Regions from separate parts of the Brevibacillus jepli genome, predicted to be linked through region 3. Evidence: riboswitches for the same ligand, from Rfam matches in the RefSeq annotation. Region 3 holds a riboswitch; each other region holds the start of a gene.
The links. A riboswitch is a leader RNA that binds a small molecule or an ion and turns the genes downstream of it on or off. The one in region 3 is predicted to bind cobalamin.
Positions count from the first base shown of each region.

Region 1: linked by a shared signal. The riboswitch ahead of AB1L17_RS05850 (ABC transporter substrate-binding protein) and the one ahead of cobO (cob(I)yrinic acid a,c-diamide adenosyltransferase) in region 3 are both predicted to bind cobalamin.
Region 2: linked by a shared signal. The riboswitch ahead of metE (5-methyltetrahydropteroyltriglutamate--homocysteine S-methyltransferase) and the one ahead of cobO (cob(I)yrinic acid a,c-diamide adenosyltransferase) in region 3 are both predicted to bind cobalamin.

Region 1 is NZ_JBFEFW010000004.1:71,316-74,595, forward strand. It holds gene AB1L17_RS05845 (FecCD family ABC transporter permease) at 1-569, opposite strand, end outside; gene AB1L17_RS05850 (ABC transporter substrate-binding protein) at 594-1,610, opposite strand; cobalamin riboswitch at 1,761-1,961, opposite strand; gene AB1L17_RS05855 (M24 family metallopeptidase) at 1,979-3,070, opposite strand; gene AB1L17_RS05860 (alpha/beta fold hydrolase) at 3,195-3,280, shown strand, end outside.
Region 2 is NZ_JBFEFW010000012.1:137,327-140,606, forward strand. It holds gene metE (5-methyltetrahydropteroyltriglutamate--homocysteine S-methyltransferase) at 1-1,624, opposite strand, end outside; cobalamin riboswitch at 1,770-1,968, opposite strand; gene nrdF (class 1b ribonucleoside-diphosphate reductase subunit beta) at 2,055-3,005, opposite strand; gene AB1L17_RS15195 (serine hydrolase domain-containing protein) at 3,039-3,280, opposite strand, start outside.
Region 3 is NZ_JBFEFW010000021.1:28,686-31,965, forward strand. It holds gene AB1L17_RS21215 (TerD family protein) at 1-659, shown strand, start outside; gene AB1L17_RS21220 (M15 family metallopeptidase) at 730-1,422, opposite strand; cobalamin riboswitch at 1,623-1,838, shown strand; gene cobO (cob(I)yrinic acid a,c-diamide adenosyltransferase) at 2,005-2,553, shown strand; gene cobD (threonine-phosphate decarboxylase CobD) at 2,550-3,280, shown strand, end outside.

The sequences.
Region 1 (3,280 bases), on a different contig from region 3:
ATTCCGTGTTCATCCGGCGCTGAAAAAACAAGGAGGCTGGTGATGGCCGACAAGATCGCGGAAATGGCAATACCTGCCATGAGCAGGCGTACCGTCGAATTTTGTCCACCAATACGGGATAGCGTGAAAATGAGAATAATTGACACAAGCGAGCCTGTAAAAGCGCCAAAGGAAAGCGCGTACTGCCCGTACATACTGAATGCACCGAATATAATTACCAAGGTAGCTCCGACTGAAGCCCCTGATGATACGCCTAACACGTAAGGGTCTGCCAGGGAGTTGCGAACCAACGACTGGATCGCCACTCCCACAACAGATAGACCTGCACCGACGATCGCCCCCAAGAGGACACGTGGAAAGCGAATATCCCAGATGATGGTCTGCTCCCCTTTGGACCAATCCACCTCAATCCATTCGGCGAACATCGGGATTTTCGATAAGGCGATTTTCCATACGGTAGTAGGCTTAATCTCTACCGAGCCCAACGTAACAGCGAATGTAATCGAGAGAAAGAGTCCGATCAGTAGAGTGATGATGATGTAAGGTAACTTAATCTGCTGCAGTGCCATTCCCTCCCTTATAAGGGGCCAACTTTATTTGAATTTATCCGGGTAGAGTCCTTCCGCCAAAATTTTTAGCGCAATCGGTGCTCGAACGCCTTCAGAAGCCGCAGACAATGGCAATACGATCAGTCGTTGATTTTTAATCGCCGGGATATCTGCCAACTCTTTTTTCGTCAAAAGGAAATTGCGTTTTTGCTCGGCAGTTCTGTCACCAAAGTCAACAATAATGATGACGTCCGGATTGCGGTTCACTACTTCTTCCCAGCTGACATCTGCCCAACCCTTTTGAATATCGTCAAAAATATTCTTGCCACCCGCTATCTCGATTAAGGATGTCATGTAGTTGTTCGCTGCGGTGGATGGTTGATCTTCCCCATTGTCGTACACGAATACATGGAGTGGCTTGTCCACCTTACCAATTTTGCTAATCGTTTGATCCATCTCACTCTTCATTTTGTTAATCAATTCATTGGCTTTGTCTTCCACACGGAAAATGCGTCCGATGTTCGTAATATCCGCAAACACATCGTCGATTGTTGGACCAGGCATGCTAGACGATGTTTGCAGGTACGATTTGATGCCGACCTTTTCCAAGTCCTGCATGGAGCCTACACCCTTTTCTCCGAATCCACTTTTCCAGCCTGCATAAACAAAGTCAGGGTTCGCAGCCATCAGCACCTCTTTTGTCGGATACTTGTCTGACAAAACTGGGACCTTGTCATAGTCTGCTTTTAACTCCGGGAGAATTTGATCGTCCAAGTAAGCGGTTCCGACCATTTTATCAGCAAGGCCTAATGCCAGCATGATTTCGGTTACGTGTTGGTTCAATGTCACTGCACGCTCTGGTGCTTTTGGATAGGTCATCTCGATACCATTATTGACGAGCGTTACAGGCTTGCTCTCTACTGCTGGTGCACCTGCTTGTTCTGTTTTGGCAGGAGCTGTTGGTTGTGTGGACGTAGATGAACCACATGCCGAAACGAGAAGCATCGCGGCCGTCATAACTCCAAAACCTAGCCCTTTGAATAATTTATGTGCCATCATCATTCGTAATCCCCTCTTCTTTCATTATGTAAATAAAAAAGCACCCCCCATTTTCAATCGGGAGGTGCTTGCCAAACGTAGATATACCTATAGCCAGGCAAAAAGGCGCCTTTTCATAGACTGCTTCCACATCTGGCCCATCCTCGTGGGTCGATTGTATATGATCTCATGGCAGGTCTCCTGGCTTACGGATCAACACTCCCAGCTTCCTTCCCATTTTTTGTCTCGCAAAAAACAGTGGCTATTCGCTAGGCGCTCCTCGTTTACAGTGGCGGGACCGCGCCGGTTTCTCACCGGACTTCCCTATTAAGCTGATGGCATCTACCATCCAGCACCATTCGATACTTATTCAATTTTTTTCGACTCGTCCATTAGTTGATAGAAGTCAGTTTTTTCGGGAACTGCGTGAGCACTTCAACGCCCGTTTCCGTAACCAAAACATCGTCTTCAATCCGTACTCCGCCTACACCTGGCAAATAGATGCCTGGCTCGATTGTAAAGACCATCCCTGGCCGGAGTACTTCCTGGTTTTGACTATGAACAGACGGGTACTCATGAACATCCATGCCAAGACCATGACCAAGACGATGCATGAAGTATTCTCCGTAGCCTTTTGCAGTGATGACATCACGAGCAGTCTTATCCAAATGGGCAAAGGTCACGCCTGGACGAATCTCCGCAATTGCCGCTTCGTTGGCTGCCAATACCGTCTCGTAAATTTCTTGAAGCTGGTCACTGATTTCTCCTACGGCAAAGGTACGGGTAATATCTGATACATAGCCGTTCGCAGCTACCCCGATATCAAACAACAGCAGGTCGCCTTCTTGTACTTGGCGCGTTCCTGGTTTTCCGTGTGGCAACGCGGACTTTTCCCCTGCCAATACCATAGACGTAAAGGATGGACCTTCTGCACCCAGTCGTTTCATCTGGAATTCCAGCTCAGCCACGATTTCTGTCTCGGTCATGCCTGTTTTGACTTTTTTCAGTGTCTCCTGCAAGGAATCCTCGACCAATTGAACAGCGTGCTTCAAGCGATCTACTTCATCGGCGGATTTGATCAAACGCATTTCACGCAGTGGCTCTTCCACGTCCACATAGCTCGATGCCAATACAACCTGTCCAAGCGCTTCATAGCGCTCGACAGTCATGTGGCTTTTCTCGATGCCGAGCTTTGTCAGGTTCGCTGGCAACACTTGCTTGAGGATTTCATACGGGTTTTGGATATCCGTATGTGTATGGATATCTTGAACGAACGAAGCCTCTGCTGCTGCCTCACGATCAAGAGCAGGAACAATTAAGGAAGGCTTTCCCTCAGCAGGAATAACGAGACCCATAAAACGCTCATGCGGGTCCGTAAAAAATCCGGTCAAATAGTAGACATGCTTGGGAGAGGTAATCAACACCGCGTTCAGCTCTTGTTCTGTCAAAAACGTGTGGAGCTTCGAAATGCGCTCTTGAAACAACTTCTTCACCCTGCTTTCACCAATTATTCTATTGCGAGAATACCACTTCCCCAGCAAAAAAAGAAGAGCTCATTTGAAAAATCCACCTCGTAACGGACAACATAAGGTTGGGGTGAAAAAGAAAATGGAACAAGTACTCGTTCATCAGGATGGCAAACAGTTTGCTTTTCACATGTCAGGAAAAGGAACGCCTTTAGTATGTATCCACGC
Region 2 (3,280 bases), on a different contig from region 3:
ACACACTCTCTTTGACCGTCATCGGGGAAACAAACTCCACATCTCCATAAATAACGGGTGGCTTCACGCAACGCGAGCCATACGACTGCACCCAGCCGTTTTTCGTGAACAAAAAACCAGCGAGCTTTTCGCCGAAATATTCCACCATATCTGTCCGTTCGAACTCTCCATGGACGAGGACATCCAGACCGAGTTCTTCTTGTATATCGATCCATTCCTTGATTTGCCCCTGGATAAAAGCATCGTACTGCTCGGCTGTCCAATTGCCTTTTTTAAACTGTTGGCGGGCTTGGCGCACCTCCGAGGTCTGAGGGAAGCTCCCGATTGTGGTAGTTGGCAGCAGTGGCAGCTTCCACGTATGCTGTTGAATCTCTCGACGCTCCAGGTAAGAGACGTTTCTTTCAGGCTTCATAGCAGCCAATTGACGTAAAGCAAGCTTCACTTCCTGCCGATTCCTTGCTGGGGACAATGCCAGCTTGAGCAGATCAGCTTCATTTTGCGCAATCTCTTTTGAAATGACGTACTTTCCATATCGGAATCCTTGGACTAGAAGCTGTACTTCCCCTAGTTTTTCGTCGGCAAACGCCAATGCGGGCATGACTTCCTCTGGCAAATCGGTCTCGGCATCAACTGATACAGGTACATGTAACAAGCTACTCGATGGTTGTAGCCACAGCTTTTCGATTGGAACGACGTCGGAAATGTCTTTGACGAGCTCCCACTTCTCATCAATGGACGCACGCCATATATTTCGACCGTCGATGATACCCGCCGCGAGAACCTTATCTTCTGGAAAACCGTATGCTTTCAGATTGGCCAGATTGCGTTTTTCCCCGTGCACAAAATCAAGACCGATGCCTTGAACAGGCAGGGAAACGAGCTCCTCGTACCAATCCACCGCTTCAAAATACGTTTGTAGCATCAGCTGTAGATGCGGCAGTGCCTGAACGATTTGCCCATAGATGCGTGTAATGATAGCCCGATCAGCTTCCGAAACATCCAGCACAAATGCCGGCTCGTCCATTTGCACCCATTCCACGCCATGCAGCTCCAGCTCTTGGAGAATATTAATGTAGAGTGGAACGAGCTGATCCAGAACGTGCTCAAATTCTGATTTGGCATACCCCTTGGACAGCGTGACAAACGTATACGGACCGACGATGACAGGCTTCCCGATGATCCCGAGCTTTTCTTTAGCCTCCAAGAATGCTTGAAGAGGTTTGTTCTCCGTAATGGCTGGTTGCCGTTCGCCAAACTCAGGTACGATATAGTGGTAGTTCGTGTTAAACCATTTCGTCATCTCGCAAGCTACTGCGTCCTTCGAACCGCGCGCCATGGCGAAGTATGTGGGAAGCGATACTGGACCTCCCTCGTATTCATAGCGTTTCGGGACGAGTCCGAACATCACAGCCATATCCAGCATGTGGTCGTAATACGTAAAGTCACCCACCGGGATCAGTTCAACCCCTATTTCCTGTTGACGCAGTAGATGCTGATGACGGATTTGCTCCATTTGCTGTACCAGGCTCGATTCATCCATGGTCGCAGCCCAAAATGCCTCCAAGGCCTTCTTCCAATCCCGGTTCTTACCGATTCGTGGATATCCCAAATTGCTGCTTTTCATGAGCTTCCTCTCCATTCTTTTATCGATCATGACTCGAATCCACCCAATAAAAAAGGCATCTCCAACGATCAAAAAGAACGTTAGAAATGCCAAATAAGCACTGAGATCACAGCATCCTAACACCTCCCTATCTCCCGTAGGTTAAGCAGTGTCGTCGAAACAGGCAGGTCTCCTGACTTTGGGATCATCATCTGCACATGCCTTCCCAATCCATTTGGATCAGTGGCGCATCAATGTGCCGACTCCCCTCATACAGTGGCGGGACCGTGTCGGATTCTCACCGACTTCCCTTTTCATCCTTGGTCGATCTGGCTGACCAAAGAACCTGTTCCCACTTATATGAAATTGTAAGGTTATCTTGAAGTGCCCCTATTAACAAGCAGGGCAGCATTCTTTTCATACAGTAACACAGAATCCATTTTTTGTCATACTAAAAACGAAAATCATCGTCCGTCAACGGCTCTACGTTCAAGGTGCGGACATAGCCATTTCCTTTTTTCGAGAAAAAGTCATGCTGCTTCGTTTGCGTGCGAATGCCATTCAGCACGATCGGGTTCACTTCTTCCTCCGGGAAAAGCGGGTCCAGACCCAGATTCATCAATGCCTTGTTCGCGTTGTAGCGCACGTAGGCGTGAACTTCGTCTGCCAAGCCAATTTCCGTATACAACGAAGTCGTATAGGCCTCTTCATTCTCTTGCAGCTCATGCAGAAGCGCATACAGCTCCTCTTTTGCCGCTGCTTGCTCAACTACACTCAGACGTTGATATACTTCTTGCGCGAGAACACCGACATAGAGTCCGTGAATGCTCTCGTCTCGAACAATCAGGTCGATGATTTCCCCGCTGCTTGTCATTTTCCCTTGCCCAGCCAGGAAGAGCGGATAGAAGAAGCCGCTGTAGAACAGATAGCTTTCCAGGAAGACGGACGCTACCATCGCCATATACAAGTCTTTCTGGGTCGAGATTTCCTGATAACGCTTGGAGATAAGAGCCGCTTTCTTTTGCAAATGCGGATTGTTTTCTACCCAAGCAAAAATGCCGTCGATTTCTTCAGTCGATGCCAGCGTAGTAAAAATACTGCTGTAAGATTTGGCGTGGATTTGCTCCATCATGCCCATGAAGGCGAGAACCGCTTTTCGTTGCAGTCCATCGACATGCTCCATGATCTTCGGCATTCCTACCCCGCCCTGAACCGTATCCAGCAAGGTAAGACCGCCCAAAACTTTTTTATAGGTATCCCGTTCAGTCGCACTGAGCTCCATCCAGGACATCTTGTCATCTGATAGTGGAATCTCGTCATCGGTCCAGAACTGCATGATGTTTTGATTCCAAAACGTCATCGTAAAATCGTCGTCCGGCCTGTTCCAATTGACAGCTTTCATTTGGCGTTCCTCTTCTCTATGTGCTTGATCCTTCTATGAATCTAGTTCTTCCAAACATTGCATGATCTGGTCTCCGAAGCCGCGAACATCAGCCAAATAATCATAGCCCGGCGGAGAACCAAAACTGTTAAACATACGCACCGCCACCAAATCATGATCGGGTATAACCAACAGTGTCACTCCTGTATATCCAAGAATTTGGTAGGAGCCTTTCGGTACCATTTCTCCTATTTCTGTCTTGGCGGCAGGCAAATCCTTTACAAACCATAAAAATC
Region 3 (3,280 bases):
ACGATGTCCCTACAGGCAGAGTCGATATTGATTTGTCTGCCGTGCTCTATAACGAGGATTGGAAATACATGGAGCATATTTCCTATACCAATCTGCGTTCGGACCAGTATCAAGCGTGTCATAGCGGGGACATTGTACAGGCCCCCAAGGGTGCGTGCGAATTTATCGACATCGACATTGATTCTGTCATCCGCTATGGCGGTCGATATGTCGTCATGAACCTGTACTCGTTTACGAGTCAGCCTTATTGCGACTTGCCGGAATGCTACGCGGGCTGGATGATTCGTTCGGCGCCACAGACAGGGGAAATTTTTGAGCCGCAGACCGTACAGGACAAGATTGACCTCGCCGCAAACACGCGGATATGTATCCCGGTCATTCTTGATCTTGTGGAGCGAAAAGTGATTTGGACCGATATCTCCCTGAATTCCGATCCGCGTTTTGCTAACAATGTGGAGTCCAATGCCGGTGGGGTGGAGCTGATGGGGAGGGCTCTCACCTCGTTGGTGAAGCCGACTCTACATGAGTTGTTCATGCTACATGCTCAGGCGAGAGGGACGCTGACTGAGGGAGCTGACGAGGCAGATACGGTATTTTCCTTGGAAGAGGGAATTACGCCGTTTGATACGGAGATGATCATGGCGGATTTTATGCAGTGATTGGATCGTAACAAATAAGTAAGACCGTCAGGCAGTAAATGCTGACGGTCTTTTTCATGGATGCTACTTCTTACATCGACATAACCCCGCCATAGATTGGTTCCTGCTGTGTGTTTTTTGCCCAGGTACGTGTGCCGTACTCGAAATGCCACCATTCTTTCGGATAGTTGACGAATCCAGCAGCAGTCATCAAATGATAGAGCAGTCGGCGATTGTCTCGTATCTCGATGTCTTTTGGCGCAGGCTGTGCGAGCTCTTCATAGTGGCGAGTGGAAGCCAATTCACTGAAATCATCGAAGTCTGTCCCCATCTCCAGCCAGCCATCAGGTCCTGCGATAGTCAGGTCGATTGCGCCACCAGATAGGTGAGGAGACGGTTTGGAGAGGTCTGTTGTCGGGAGAGCGACGAATTTGCTCAATTCTTCCGTGAGTGCGGGCCCTTCCTGCCAGCCTTGTAAAAACAAGGCTTCACGAAATCGTTCATACAACGATGCTTGTACCTCGAACGAGCGCCAACCGTCCAACACGACTAGCTTGTAGCCTTCAGGCAGTTGCGCGGCTGCCATGGCGAGCCTGTGTGCTGCGCCTTCTCGTAAAAAGGCTTCTGGCTGCGCCCCGGCATAGCCCTCATGGTAGTAGACGGGGTAAACGGAGATTTGGGCCGAAAGTGACGAGAGTGAAATCATCGGTTCACCGCATTCTTTGATCGGCAGTGGGCTTGGCAGGACCGTGTCTGGTATCTTTGGAATCGGAGGGAAGGACATAACTACTCACCGCCTTCGAACGTTTTGCAAATCATTTTGCACATCACATATGGTAACGAAAATCGAAAGGTAAGTAAACGCAAGGATACTTAATTTTCTGCAAATAGAGACCTGCGACGAATCGGCAGCTTTTGCTAGGAATACTGGGGAGCTTTTGCTATTATTAAAGCAAGTGCTTGTCAATGAAACGAATGACATTTACATATGAAAGAGAAACAGGTCCTTGTTTTTGCGAAGCCGATTCGCAGGAGCAAGGTTAAAAGGGAAGATTGGTGAAAAGCCAACGCGGTCCCGCCACTGTAAGAGAGTAGCTGTTCTTCAAGGCATCATGCCATCCACTGCCCATCCGGGAGCGGGAAGGAGAAGAAGAGTGATGATCCTCAAGCCAGGAGACCTGCCTGTTTTTATGTTTACACTGATTTCCTTCGGGTCAAAGGAAGAGGTGAGGATTGTTGCTTTTCAGCTATCCGCGCTTTGTTTTTCCTTATGTACTGGGGGAAACAGGGCGCTTTTTTTGTTGGCTTCGGAAAGTATTTGGAGGAAACATCGGAGTAAAATACGTCACTTTTTGAGGTGGTCAAGATGGATAAAAACGATAAAAAACGAGGCTTAACTCTCGTATACACGGGAGACGGCAAAGGGAAAACGACAGCTGCAGTCGGTTTGGCTGTACGGGCGACCGGCCGTGGGAAAAAGGTGCTGATGGTTCAGTTCATCAAGTCGCCAGATCGTACATACGGAGAAAAGATTGTTTTTGATAAATTGGGGATCGAAATTGTGCAAAAAGGCGTCGGCTTCACGTGGACGAAGACACCGGAGGAGCATCGTCAGGCACTGAAGGAAGCGTGGGCTTTTGCGAGCGAAAGGCTCTCTTCCGGCGAGTACGATGTCGTCATTCTCGATGAGCTGAATAACGCATTGGCCATTGACCGTTTTCCGATTGATGATGTGCTGCCATTGACCGATGTTTTGGAAGCGATTCAAAACAGGCCAAGCCATATCCATCTCGTGATTACGGGAAGGGCAGCGAAGCAGGAGATCTTGGATATAGCCGATCTGGTAACAGAAATGAAGCCGATCAAGCATTACTACGATGAAGGGATTCCGGCTGTGCTGGGGGTAGAGTTTTGAAAAGCACAGGGGTAATTGAAACGTATGGTCATGGTGGAGATGTGCTGACAGCAGCGCAGCGCTTTGGTGTAGATCCCGGTCAGTTTCTGGATTACAGTGCCAATATTAACCCGCTGGGGATGCCAGCAAGCGTCCGTGAGATGCTGCTGGCTTCGCTGGCTGCTGTAGCGCATTACCCAGACCCTGGACATCGTGTGTTTCGCCGTGCATTGGCGAATCGGCTGCAGATGTCGGAAGAATGGTTGTTGCCTGCCAATGGAGCAGCTGAGGCGATGGCATTAGCGATTCTCGGGCTTCAGCCACAAACAGTTGGCGTAGTCTATCCTTGCTTTTCGGAATACGCGCAACTTTCCGAGCAGTTTGGTGCCCGTGTCATTGGCTGCTTCGGGAAGGAAGAGCAAGGCTACAAGCCTGATCCTGTAGAGCTACATGCTCTTTTTGCACAGGCTGACCTCGTATTTGTCGGGTCACCGAACAATCCAACGGGAATCCTGTACCAGCCGGATGAGCTGCTCCAAATGGCGGAATGGACGAAAGAGACCAATACGTGGCTCATCGTGGATGAGGCTTTCCTCGATTTTGTGGAGGAAGAGCGGCAGTATACATTGGCGACGCAGCTTGCTCGCTTTCCCCGCGTGATTTTGATGCGTTCGATGACGAAAATGTACGCGATTCCGGGATTGCGTCTGGGCTATGCGATTGCGCACCCGCAAGTCATTGCGAAAAT